DNA from 3 places in the Streptomyces sp. NPDC059989 genome. Region 1 is predicted to be linked to each of the others. Evidence: riboswitches for the same ligand, from Rfam matches in the RefSeq annotation. Region 1 holds a riboswitch; each other region holds the start of a gene.
What was found. A riboswitch is a leader RNA that binds a small molecule or an ion and turns the genes downstream of it on or off. The one in region 1 is predicted to bind cobalamin.
Positions count from the first base shown of each region.

Region 2: linked by a shared signal. The riboswitch ahead of ACFWBN_RS06300 (ribonucleoside-diphosphate reductase subunit alpha) and the one ahead of cobN (cobaltochelatase subunit CobN) in region 1 are both predicted to bind cobalamin.
Region 3: linked by a shared signal. The riboswitch ahead of ACFWBN_RS21105 (energy-coupling factor ABC transporter permease) and the one ahead of cobN (cobaltochelatase subunit CobN) in region 1 are both predicted to bind cobalamin.

Region 1 covers NZ_JBHWUO010000026.1:11,035-14,841, forward strand. Annotated here, with positions in the region: gene ACFWBN_RS23265 (precorrin-8X methylmutase) at 1-171, opposite strand, end outside; gene ACFWBN_RS23270 (cobalamin biosynthesis protein CobG) at 208-1,404, opposite strand; cobalamin riboswitch at 1,843-2,001, shown strand; gene cobN (cobaltochelatase subunit CobN) at 2,034-3,807, shown strand, end outside.
Region 2 covers NZ_JBHWUO010000005.1:52,736-56,542, reverse strand. Annotated here, with positions in the region: gene ACFWBN_RS06320 (carbon starvation CstA family protein) at 1-748, shown strand, start outside; gene ACFWBN_RS06315 (YbdD/YjiX family protein) at 748-942, shown strand; gene ACFWBN_RS06310 (Uma2 family endonuclease) at 988-1,572, opposite strand; gene ACFWBN_RS06305 (GNAT family N-acetyltransferase) at 1,651-2,148, shown strand; cobalamin riboswitch at 2,190-2,324, shown strand; gene ACFWBN_RS06300 (ribonucleoside-diphosphate reductase subunit alpha) at 2,461-3,807, shown strand, end outside.
Region 3 covers NZ_JBHWUO010000022.1:94,401-98,207, forward strand. Annotated here, with positions in the region: gene ACFWBN_RS21095 (BTAD domain-containing putative transcriptional regulator) at 1-705, shown strand, start outside; gene ACFWBN_RS21100 (flavodoxin family protein) at 717-1,430, opposite strand; cobalamin riboswitch at 1,518-1,765, shown strand; gene ACFWBN_RS21105 (energy-coupling factor ABC transporter permease) at 1,794-2,489, shown strand; gene ACFWBN_RS21110 (energy-coupling factor ABC transporter substrate-binding protein) at 2,489-2,824, shown strand; gene cbiQ (cobalt ECF transporter T component CbiQ) at 2,828-3,577, shown strand; gene ACFWBN_RS21120 (ATP-binding cassette domain-containing protein) at 3,574-3,807, shown strand, end outside.

The DNA.
Region 1 (3,807 bases):
GAGGTCCTTCGGCAGGTCGGTCATGCCGCAGGCGTGAATCATGCGCACCGCGACCTGGGCGACGGAGGCGGGCAGCCCGGAGAGGTCCGCCTCGGCGCGGATCGTGGCAAAGGACTGGCGGTAGATCGCTGCGCCGTCCTTCTCGTACTCAAACACTGTGTACTCGCTCATCTCTTCACTGCGTCTTCGGGACTGTGGTCTTTGTCTTCAGGAACCAGGAACATGGAGTGGGTTGCGCGCGGCGGCGAGGGTCGCGGCCAGTTCGTGGCGTGCCACCGGGTCCGCGCCGAGCCGGTACCCGTCGGGCGTGGCCACCAGGTCCACCCAGGCCGTGCCGCGCGGATGCCCGCAGCGGCGTTCGCAGCCGGACCAGTGCACGGGCAGGGGGCCCCGCGTCCGCTCGGCGACGGCCCGCGCGTCGGCGCGTACGTCGGCCAGGGACTTGGCGCAGCCGGGCCGGCCGGTGCAGGCGGTGACGGACTCCCAGGGGCTGTCGGGCGAGGTGACGAGCCCGGCGGGACGGGCGGCGGTGTCGGTGACGACGATGCTGCGCCACGGTGTGATCCGCAGATCGCCGGGCAGCTGCCGCCACTGCGCGGTGTCGAGCCGGCCGAGGGGGATCAGGACGCAGAGCGCGCCCGCGTGCACGCCGGGCGCGGGCGGGTCCGCGTACGGACGGGGGGCGTCGGGAACATACCGCGCACGAATTCCGGCACTCTCCAGCCGTGCGGCGAACTCCTCGACGTCCAGGGCGTGTTCGGGGGGCAGCTCGGCGATCCGCCAGGCCCGCGTCCCGGCGGCGGCCGCGGCGTCGAGGAAGTGGAGGGCGGCCTCCAGGCCGGCGGCCGCGGCATCGGCGGCGGCCACCTCGACGGCGGCCGGCGCCGCACCGAGCCGAACGAGCACCCGGCCGCCGGGCTGCGCGAGCAGGGTCACGTCGGGGTCGAGGGCGGCCACGTCCCCTCGCCCGTCGTCGACGGCGAACAGGAACCGGCCGGACAGCGCGGCGGCCTTCGGCTCGGCGCACAGCGCCCGGTCCAGGGCGCGCACCGGGGCCGGATCGGCCAGCGGGCTGGCGACGATGTTCCGGATCCGCTCGTGGCTCGGCCGGGGCAGCAGCCCGGCGGCGCCGAGCAGTTCGGCCAACTCGCCACCGCAACCGTCGGAAAGCCCGCGCAGCTGCACGTTCCCGCGCGAGGTCAGCTCCAGGTACCCGTCCCCGAACCAATCCGCGGCCTCCGCCAGCGCGGCGGCCTGCGCGGCGTCGAGCAGCCCGCCGGGAATCCGGACCCGCGCCAGGAACCCGTCGTCGGCCGCGTGCAGGCGCAGGGCGCCGGGGCAGGCGTCGCCGCGCTCCCGTATGACGGGCTCGTCCCGCACTGCGTCGGAAGGGGGCTGGGGCATGGCGGCGAGCATACCCACGATTCCCCTCCCCCGACCTGTGTCCGTCACCACCCCACCCCTCCCGACCAGCCACATCCACCCCCGCCGGCCGCCCCATCCAAGGCGTGCCCGCCCCACACCTCCAGCCCCACGCGGGCCACCTCCAGCCCCACGCGGGCCACCTCCAGCACCACGCCGGCCACATCCAGCACCAAGCCGGCCACATCCAGCCCTACGTCGGCCATATCCAGCCCCGCCGGCGTTTGAGGCGCGGGGTCTGGGGCGGAGCCCCAGGTCTTTTCAGCCCCGCCGGCGTTTGAGGCGCGGGGCCCGGGGCAGAGCCCCGGCGACGGCGCCGCAGCCGAATCCGCCCGTCCACGCCAGTGCGAACGCACCGGCAGAGCCCCGGCAACGGCGCCGCCCCCAGACCACCCCCACTCCCGGCCAGGGAAAGGGCCCCCTAAGATGACCTTCCGGCGGACCACACGGCCCGCCGTCGCCGAGGACGGCGACATGGGAGGAAGCCCGGTGGAAGTCCGGCGCGGTCCCGCCACTGTGAACCCGGCAGCCAACGGCCAAAGGGTGAGTCAGGAACTCCCGCTGTCCTCACTGCCCGGGGCGCGGAAACCCCGAGGAAGGCCTGCCGCCGCATGATCCTGCTGCTGTCGACGTCCGACACCGATCTGCTCAGCGCTCGCGCAGCGAACACGGGGGACGCCCCCGTCCCGTACCGGTTCGCGAACCCCTCCCGCCTTCCCCTCGACGACCTCCCCGGCCTCCTCGACGGAGTCGACCTGGTCGTCGTACGCCTCCTCGGCGGGCTCCGCGCCTGGCAGGAGGGCCTCGACCTGCTCCTCGCCCCCGGCCAGACCCGCCCGGTCGTGGTCCTGACCGGCGAACAGGCCCCGGACGCCCAGCTGATGGAGGCCTCCACGGTCCCCATCGGCATCGCCGCCGAAGCGCACGGCTACCTCGCCCACGGCGGCCCCGCCAACCTCGACCAGCTGGCCCGCTTCCTCTCGGACACGGTCCTGCTCACCGGCCACGGCTTCGAGCCCCCCGCCGGCGCCCCCACCTGGGGCCCCCTGGAGCGCACCGCGCAGCACACCACCGGCCCCAAGGTCGCCGTGCTCTACTACCGCGCCCACCAGATGAGCGGGAACACCGCCTTCGTGCACACCCTGTGCGAGGCCATCGAGGCCAAGGACGCGCAGGCGCTCCCCCTCTACGTCTCCTCCCTCCGCACCCCGGAGCCGGAGCTCCTGGCCGCGCTGGAGGGCGTCGACGCCATCGTCACGACCGTCCTCGCGGCCGGCGGCACCCGCCCCGCCACCGCCTCCGCGGGCGGGGACGACGAGTCCTGGGACGCGGGCGCCCTCGCCGCCCTCGGCGTGCCGATCCTCCAGGCCCTGTGCCTCACCGGTTCCCGCAGCACCTGGGAGGAGAACGACGAGGGCCTGTCCCCCCTCGACGCCGCCACCCAGGTCGCCGTGCCCGAGTTCGACGGCCGCCTGATCACCGTCCCGTTCTCCTTCAAGGAGCTCGACGAGGACGGCCTGCCCGCTTACGTTGCCGACCCCGAGCGGGCCGCGCGGGTCGCGGGGATCGCCGTACGCCACGCCCGCCTCAGCCACATCGAGCGCCGCGACAAGAAGGTCGCCCTCGTCCTCTCCGCGTACCCCACCAAGCACTCCCGCATCGGCAACGCGGTCGGTCTCGACACCCCGGCCAGCGCCGTGGAGCTGCTGCGCACCCTCATCGCCGGCGGCTACGACTTCGGCCCCGCCGACCAGATCCCCGGCCTGGTCTCGGGCGACGGCGACGAGCTGATCCGCGCCCTGATCGAGGCCGGCGGCCACGACCAGGACTGGCTGACCGAGGAGCAGCTGGCCCGCAACCCGGTCCGCATCCCGGCCGCCGACTACCGGCGCTGGTTCGCCGAGCTTCCCGCCGAGCTGCGCGAGAGCGTCGAGGAGCACTGGGGCGAGGCCCCCGGCAACATGTTCGTGGACCGCTCGGCGAACCCGGAGGGGGACATCGTCCTGGCGGCCCTGCGCCGCGGGAACCTCCTCATCCTCATCCAGCCGCCGCGCGGCTTCGGCGAGAACCCGATCGCGATCTACCACGACCCGGACCTGCCTCCGTCGCACCACTACCTGGCCGCGTACCGCTGGATCCAGGCACGCGCGGAGGACGGCGGCTTCGGCGCCGACGCGATGATCCACCTGGGCAAGCACGGCAACCTCGAATGGCTCCCGGGCAAGAACGCCGGCCTGTCGGCGTCCTGCGCGCCCGACGCCGCGCTCGGCGACCTCCCCCTGATCTACCCCTTCCTGGTCAACGACCCGGGCGAGGGCACGCAGGCCAAGCGCCGCGTGCACGCCACGCTCGTCGACCACCTGGTGCCGCCGATGGCCCGCGCGG
Region 2 (3,807 bases), on a different contig from region 1:
CATCATGTTCGAGGCGCTGTTCATCCTGACGACGGTCGACGCGGGCACCCGCGTCGGGCGGTTCATGCTCCAGGACACCCTCGGCAACGTGCACAAGTCCTTCAGGAACGTCAGCTGGAAGCCGGGCGTCTGGCTGGCGAGCGCCATCGTCGTCGGCGGCTGGGGCTACTTCCTGTGGGTCGGCATCAAGGACCCGCTGGGCGGCATCAACCAGCTCTTCCCGCTGTTCGGCATCGCGAACCAGCTGCTCGCGGCGGTGGCCCTGGCCGTCTGCACCACGCTGCTGGTCAAGTCCGGCCGGCTGAAGTGGGCCTGGGTGACGGGTGTTCCGCTGGCGTGGGACGTGGCCGTCACGCTCACCGCGAGCTACCAGAAGATCTTCTCGGAGGACGTGAAGGTCGGCTTCTTCGCGCAGCGCGACAAGTACCAGAGCGGGATCGACGCCGGGAAGGTACTGCCGCCCGCGAAGAACATGGACGACATGCACACCGTGGTCACCAACGCCACGGTGGACGGCGCGCTGTCCGCGCTGTTCGCGATCCTGATCATCATCGTGCTGGCGGACGCGGCCCGGACCTGCTTCAAGGCCATCGGCAGCCCGGAGTCCGTGAAGCTCTCCGAGGTCCCGTGGACCGAGTCGAAGATCATCGCCCCGGCCGGGCTGATCCCGACCGCCGAGGAGAAGGCGGAGCTCACCGCGGCCGGCCTCGACTCGGGCGGCGGCCGCGCGAAGGAGCCGGTGGCCTGATGAGCCTGCGCGGCACGCTGGCGAGGGCCCGGTTCTACCTACGGGAGTTCTCGGGCGAGGCGGCCTACGACCGGTACGTCGCCCACGCCCGCTCCCACGACCCGGACGCGGAGGTCCCGAGCCGCCGGGAGTTCGAACGCGCCCGCACGGACGCCCGCGAGGCGGATCCCCGCGAGGGCTTCCGCTGCTGCTGAGCGCATACGAAGGGCCCCGCCGCCCGGCGGGGCCCTTCGGCGTGCTCAGCGCACCCAGTCTTTGAGGGGCTCGGTCTGGAGGGTGATGCCGACGGGGTCGGGGAGCTTGACTTCCTTACCGAAAGGAACGGTGCGCACGGTCTCGTAACGGCCGCCATCCGGGTCGCTGTGGACGAGAACCTGGCACTTGAGCCGGTCGATGAGCAGGTAGACGGGGATACCGGTCTCCGCGTAAGCGCGCGGCTTCTCGACCCGGTCGCGCTGTTCGGTGTCGGAGTCCCACGAGGTCACCTCGACGGCCATCAGGATCGGGCCCGGATCCACCCAGTCACCCTGTCCGACGAACGCGTCCTCGTGCGCCAGAACCCCGTCCGGAATGGCACGACCCTCCCGGTAGTGTTCCGCCTTGATCCCCTGCCCTGGGTGCAGCCAGAAGTCCGGGTGGTGCTGCATACAGATCCGGGTCAGCCACAGAATGATCCGCCCGTGGTCCCCGTCCGGCATGGCCTTGCTCCTCAGTACCCCACCGATGAATTCCAGTCGCAGCCCTTCTTCCTCGCGGGCGGCTATACGGGCCAGGTGCTCGAAGGACTCGGTCGACAGGTGGGGATGTTCGGTCATGACGGCCATGCCTCGCTCGCCTTCCTCGACGGTGCTGTATCCGACGATAGCGCCGGGCACCGACACCCGTCCGGCACACTCGACCGCATGGACATGGTGATCAGGGCGGTGCGGGCCGCCGAGTACGCGGAGCTGGGCGAGATCACGGCGCAGGCCTACCTCGCCGACGGGCATCTGGACTTCAACGAGGACGACCACTACCTGAACGTGCTGCGGGACGTGGCGGGGCGGGCCGCCGAGGCCGAGGTGCTCGTCGCCGAGCAGGACGGCCGGATCCTGGGCGGCGTCACCTTCGCCGCGCCCGGGAGTCCGCTCTGCGATATCGCCGGGCCGGACGAGGCCGAGTTCCGGATGCTCGCCGTGGCCCGGGAGGGGCGCGGCCGGGGCGCCGGCGAGGCCCTGGTGCGGGCGTGCATCGACCGGGCTCGGGCCGTCGAGGGCGTCACCGCGATCGTGCTGTCCACCCAGCGCAGCATGGCCGGCGCCCACCGGATCTACGCGCGGCTGGGCTTCGTACGCACTCCCGAGCGGGACTGGGCCCCGATCGAAGGCCTGACCCTGCTGACGTATCGGCTCGCGCTGTAGCCACGCCGACACTACATGTGGGGGGTCGCGCATCAACGGCCCCCCACATGTATGCTCATGGCTGCTGTCGCCGCAGGGGAATCCGGTGTGAATCCGGAACTGTCCCGCAACGGTATGAAGTACACCCATTGGTGTACGCGCAAGTCCGAAGACCTGCCGACAGCGCGCCCGGCTCGACCGAACCGGGTGCCGATACGTCCGGGCCTCGCGGTTGGGCCGGTGGACGCCATGCGGTGTACGCGTTCCTGCCACGCCCGCATGCGCCCGCTCGCGCCCCGCCGACGGCCGGCCGAGCGAGGGAGAGCTCCCGCCGTGACCATCGCGCCTTCCGCACCGCGCGCCGAGTCCACTTCTGGCGACAACACCGAGGGCCCGGGGGCCACGCTGCTGCGTACCCTCACCGAGCTGACGGCCGACCTCCCCGACACCGACCCCGGCCGGGTCGCCGCCGCCGCGCTGCGCGGCCGCAGCGCGGCCGCCGACGAGGCCGAGCTGCGCGGGCTCGCCACGGAGGCCGCCGCCGGGCTGATCTCCGAGGACCCGGCGTACTCCCGGCTCGCCGCCCGCCTGCTGACGCTGGCCGTGCGCGACGAGGCCGTCGGCCAGGGCTCCACCTCCTTCTCCGCCTCGGTCGAGGTCGGCCACCGCGAAGGGCTCATCGCCGACCGCACGGCCGAGTTCGTACGGACCCACGCGGCCCGCCTGGACTCGCTGGTGGAGCACACCCTCGCCGAGGGCGCGGACGACCGGTTCGGCTTCTTCGGCCTGCGCACCCTGCACAGTCGCTACCTGCTGCGCCACCCCATCACCCGCCAGGTCATCGAGACCCCGCAGTACTTCATGCTGCGCGTGGCCTGCGGCCTCGCCGAGGACGACAGCATCGCGGCCGTCGAGGAAGTGGCCTCGCTGTACCGGCTGATGAGCCGCCTCGACTACCTGCCGTCGTCCCCCACGCTCTTCAACTCCGGCACCCGGCACCCGCAGATGTCCTCCTGCTACCTGCTGGACTCCCCGCTGGACGAGCTCGACTCGATCTACGACCGCTACCACCAGGTCGCGCGCCTGTCGAAGCACGCCGGCGGCATCGGCCTCTCGTACTCCCGCATCCGCGCCCGCGGTTCGCTGATCCGCGGTACGAACGGCCACTCCAACGGCATCGTGCCGTTCCTGAAGACCCTCGACGCCTCCGTCGCCGCCGTGAACCAGGGCGGGCGCCGCAAGGGCGCCGCCGCCGTCTACCTGGAGACCTGGCACGCGGACATCGAGGAGTTCCTGGAGCTCCGCGACAACACCGGTGAGGACCAGCGCCGTACGCACAACCTGAACCTGGCGCACTGGGTGCCGGACGAGTTCATGCGCCGCGTGAACGCGGACGCCGACTGGTCGCTGTTCTCCCCGGCCGACGTGCCCGAGCTGGTCGACCTGTGGGGCGACGAGTTCGACGCCGCCTACCGCAAGGCCGAGGAGTCGGGCCTGGCCCGCAAGACCATGCCGGCCCGCGACCTGTACGGCCGGATGATGCGCACCCTCGCGCAGACCGGCCAGGGCTGGATGACCTTCAAGGACGCCTCCAACCGCACGGCGAACCAGACCGCCGAGCCGGGCACGGTCGTCCACTCCTCCAACCTCTGCACCGAGATCATCGAGGTCACCAACGAC
Region 3 (3,807 bases), on a different contig from region 1:
GCCCGGTCCGTGCTGACGGCCGGTGAGGCGCTGTTCGAGGAGCTCGGGGACGCGCACGGGGTGGCGTACGCGGGCTGGGTGCTCTCCTACCTGGACCGGATCCAGGGCCGCCCGGCCGAGGCGCTGCGCCGGTGCCGGCGCGGCGCGGCCGTCTTCGAGGCGGCGGGCGACCGCCACGGCCAGGCCCACGCCCTGCGCGGCATCGGCCAGGTGCTGCTGGCGCGCGGCGAGACCGGCCGCGCCCTGGAGGTGCTGCGCGAGGCCCTCGCCGTGGCGGAGCTGGGCGGCGCGGCCTGGACCCGGATGTGCATGCTGCGCTGGGTCGCGGACGCGCAGCGGATGCTGGGCCGGTCGGCCGAGGCGGCGGCGGGCTTCCGGGAGGTCCTGGCCCACACGCGCGGCTCCGGCGATCTGGCCGGGCAGAGCGCGGCGCGGATCGGGCTGGGCCGGATCGCCCTGGACCGCGGGGAGCCGGCCGAGGCGCTGCGGCACCTGCGGGCGGCGGACGAGTTGGGCCGCCGGTCGGGGCAGAGCCTCGTACGGGCCCTGGCGGCTCCGCCGCTCGCCCGCGCCCTGCTCGCCTCGGGGGACGCGGCGGCAGCCCGGGCGCTGCTGGAGGAGGCCTCGGCGAGCTGCCGCCGGATGAACGCCCGGCCGCTGCCGGCCCGCCTGGAGTCGGCGCTGGCGGAGGTTCCGGCGGTCTGAGGGGAGACGGCCTAGCGGTGCTCGGGGTTGGGGGAGTCGAAGCGGCAGCCGGCGTCCCACAGCGAGCGCTGGTTCCCGTGCGCCGGGATGCCGCCCGCGCGCTTGAGCAGGGCGGCCAGGTGCATCAGGTTCCACGACATGAAGGTGGTGTTCCGGTTGGTGAAGTCGTTCTCGGGGCCGCCCGAGCCCGGGTCGAGGTAGGAGGGCCCGGGTCCGGCCTCGCCGATCCAGCCCGCGTCGGCCTGGGGCGGGATCGCGTAGCCGAGGTGCTGGAGGCTGTAGAGGACGTTCATGGCGCAGTGTTTGACGCCGTCCTCGTTGCCGGTGATCAGCGCGCCGCCGACGCGCCCGTAGTAGGCGTACTGGCCCTGCTCGTTCAGGAGCGAGGAGCAGGCGTAGAGCCGCTCGATGACCTGCTTCATCACGGAGCTGTTGTCGCCGAGCCAGATCGGGCCGCACAGCACGAGGATGTCGGCGTCCATGATCTGGCTGTAGAGGACCGGCCACTGGTCGCTCTCCCAGCCGTGCTCGGTCATGTCCGGCCAGACGCCCGTCGCGATGTCGTGGTCGACGGCGCGGATGAGCGAGGTGCGGACGCCGGCCGCGTGCATGACCGCGCGGCTCTTGTCGATCAGGCCCTCGGTGTTGCTGGTCTCGGGCGAGCGCTTGAGCGTGCAGTTCACGTAGACGGCGGTCAGGTCCGGGTACGAGTAGTCGGCAGCCACTCCCTCAGCCTCCGCGGGGCGGGCCCGCGCCGCCACCGGGCGGCGCCCGTCCGGGGACCCGCCGGGACGACTACGGCTCGCGCCCGAGTTGTTACCCATCCGCACGGCCGACTAGGGTCATCGGGCCTTGGTGTTCGGGAAACCGGTGGGAAACCGGTGCGGCCCTCGCCACTGTGATCGGGAAGTACGGCTCCATCTCCCCCGGACTCCGTCCGGGAGGGACCCCCAACGGGAAGCCACTGGGCCCGCGCGGGAGACCGCACGGCCCCGGGAAGGCGGAGACCGGGCATCAGTACCCGTGAGCCAGGAGACCGGCCGGGGCGCGTTGTCCATCCACGAGGTGCTGGAGAGGTCTCCCCACTCATGCATATAGCCGAGGGGTTTCTGCCCCCTTTGCACGCGGTCGCCTGGGGCGCCGCGTCCGCTCCCTTTGTCGTACACGGTGTGCGCGCCCTCACCCGCGAGGTGAAGGCCAACCCGGAGAGCACCCTGCTGCTCGGAGCGTCCGGGGCGTTCACGTTCGTCCTGTCCGCGCTGAAGATCCCCTCCGTGACGGGCAGCTGCTCCCACCCCACCGGTACGGGGTTGGGGGCGATCCTCTTCCGGCCGCCGATCATGGCGGTGCTCGGCACGATCACCCTGCTCTTCCAGGCGCTGCTGCTGGCGCACGGCGGGCTCACCACCCTCGGCGCCAACGTCTTCTCGATGGCGATCGCCGGGCCCTGGGCGGGCTACGGGATCTACCGGCTGCTGCGGAAGTCCAACGCCCCGCTGATGGTGGCCGTGTTCTGCGGCGCCTTCTTCGCCGACCTGGTCACCTACTGCGTCACCTCCGTCCAGCTGGCGCTGGCCTTCCCCGACGCGGCCACCGGATTCACGGGCTCGCTCGTGAAGTTCAGTGAGATCTTCGCGCTCACCCAGATCCCGCTCGCGGTGAGCGAGGGCCTGCTGACCGTGCTCGTGATGCGGCTGCTGATGCAGTCGAGCAAGTCGGACCTGGTCCGGCTCGGCGTCGCGAAGCTCACCTCGGGCAAGTCGAAGCAGGAGGCGGCGGTCTGATGACCAGGAACGCGAAGATCAACACCCTGCTGCTGCTCCTCGTCGCGGCGCTGGCCGTGCTCCCGCTCGCACTGGGGCTGGGCGACGACAAGGAGGAGCCGTTCACCGGCGCCGACGCGCAGGCGGAGTCGGCCATCACCGAGCTGAAGCCGGACTACGAGCCGTGGTTCTCGCCGCTGTACGAACCCCCCTCCGGGGAGGTGGAGTCGGCCCTGTTCGCCCTCCAGGCGGCTCTGGGCGCGGGCGTGCTCGCGTACTACTTCGGCGTCCGCAAGGGCCGCCGCCAGGGTGCGGCGGCCGCCGCGGCCGCGACCCCGTCCGCCACGGAGTCGTAGGCGGTGCTGCCGATCGACGCGGCGGCACACAGCAGCCGCTGGCGCCACCGCCACCCGCTGGAGAAGGCCCTGCTGGGGATCGGGCTGACGGTCACCGCGGTGTGCCTGCCGCCGTGGCCCGGCGGGCCGCTGGTCGCCGCCGCCACCCTCGCCGTGCTCCTGGGGCCCGCCGGGGTGCCGGGGCGGCAGCTGTGGCGGGCCTTCCGGATCCCGCTCGGCTTCTGCTTCACCGGGGCGCTGCCGCTGCTGTTCGCGGTGGGCGGCCCCGAGGGGTGGATCGCATGGGCCCCCGACGGCCCCCGGCACGCCGTCGAGCTGCTGCTGCGCACCTCGGCGGCCTCGCTCGGCGTGCTGCTGTTCGCCTTCACCACCCCGGTCTCGGACGTGCTGCCGCGGCTGGTCCGGGCGGGGGTGCCGGCTCCGGTGGTCGACGTGGCCCTGGTGATGTACCGGATCGGGTTCCTGCTGCTCGACTCCCTCGCCCGCGTCCGCCAGGCGCAGGCGGCCCGCCTGGGCACCACCGGGCGGGCGGCGGCGTGGCGTTCGCTGGCCGGGCTCGCCGCGACCTCGTTCGTACGGGCCTTCGACCGCGCGGCGCGGCTCCAGGCGGGCCTGGCCGGGCGCGGCTATGACGGCACGCTGCAAGTGCTCGTACCGGAGGCGACCCTGTCCTGGCGGTTCCTGGCCGCGTCCGCGGCGCTGCCGGCGGCCCTGACGGCCGTGACCCTCGTACTGAAGGAGCTGTACCTGTGAGGCCGTTGGTGGAACTGGTGGGCGCGGGCTACGCGTACGAGGACGGCCCCGCCGTGCTGTCGGGCGTCGACTTCGGGATCGCCGAGGGCCGGGCACTGGTCCTGCTGGGCCGCAACGGCAGCGGCAAGACCACCCTGATGCGGCTGCTGAGCGGGGGCCTGCGGCCGGGCTCGGGCGCGCTGCACCTGGACGGCGCGACGGTGTCCTACGACCGCGCGGGCCTGACCCGG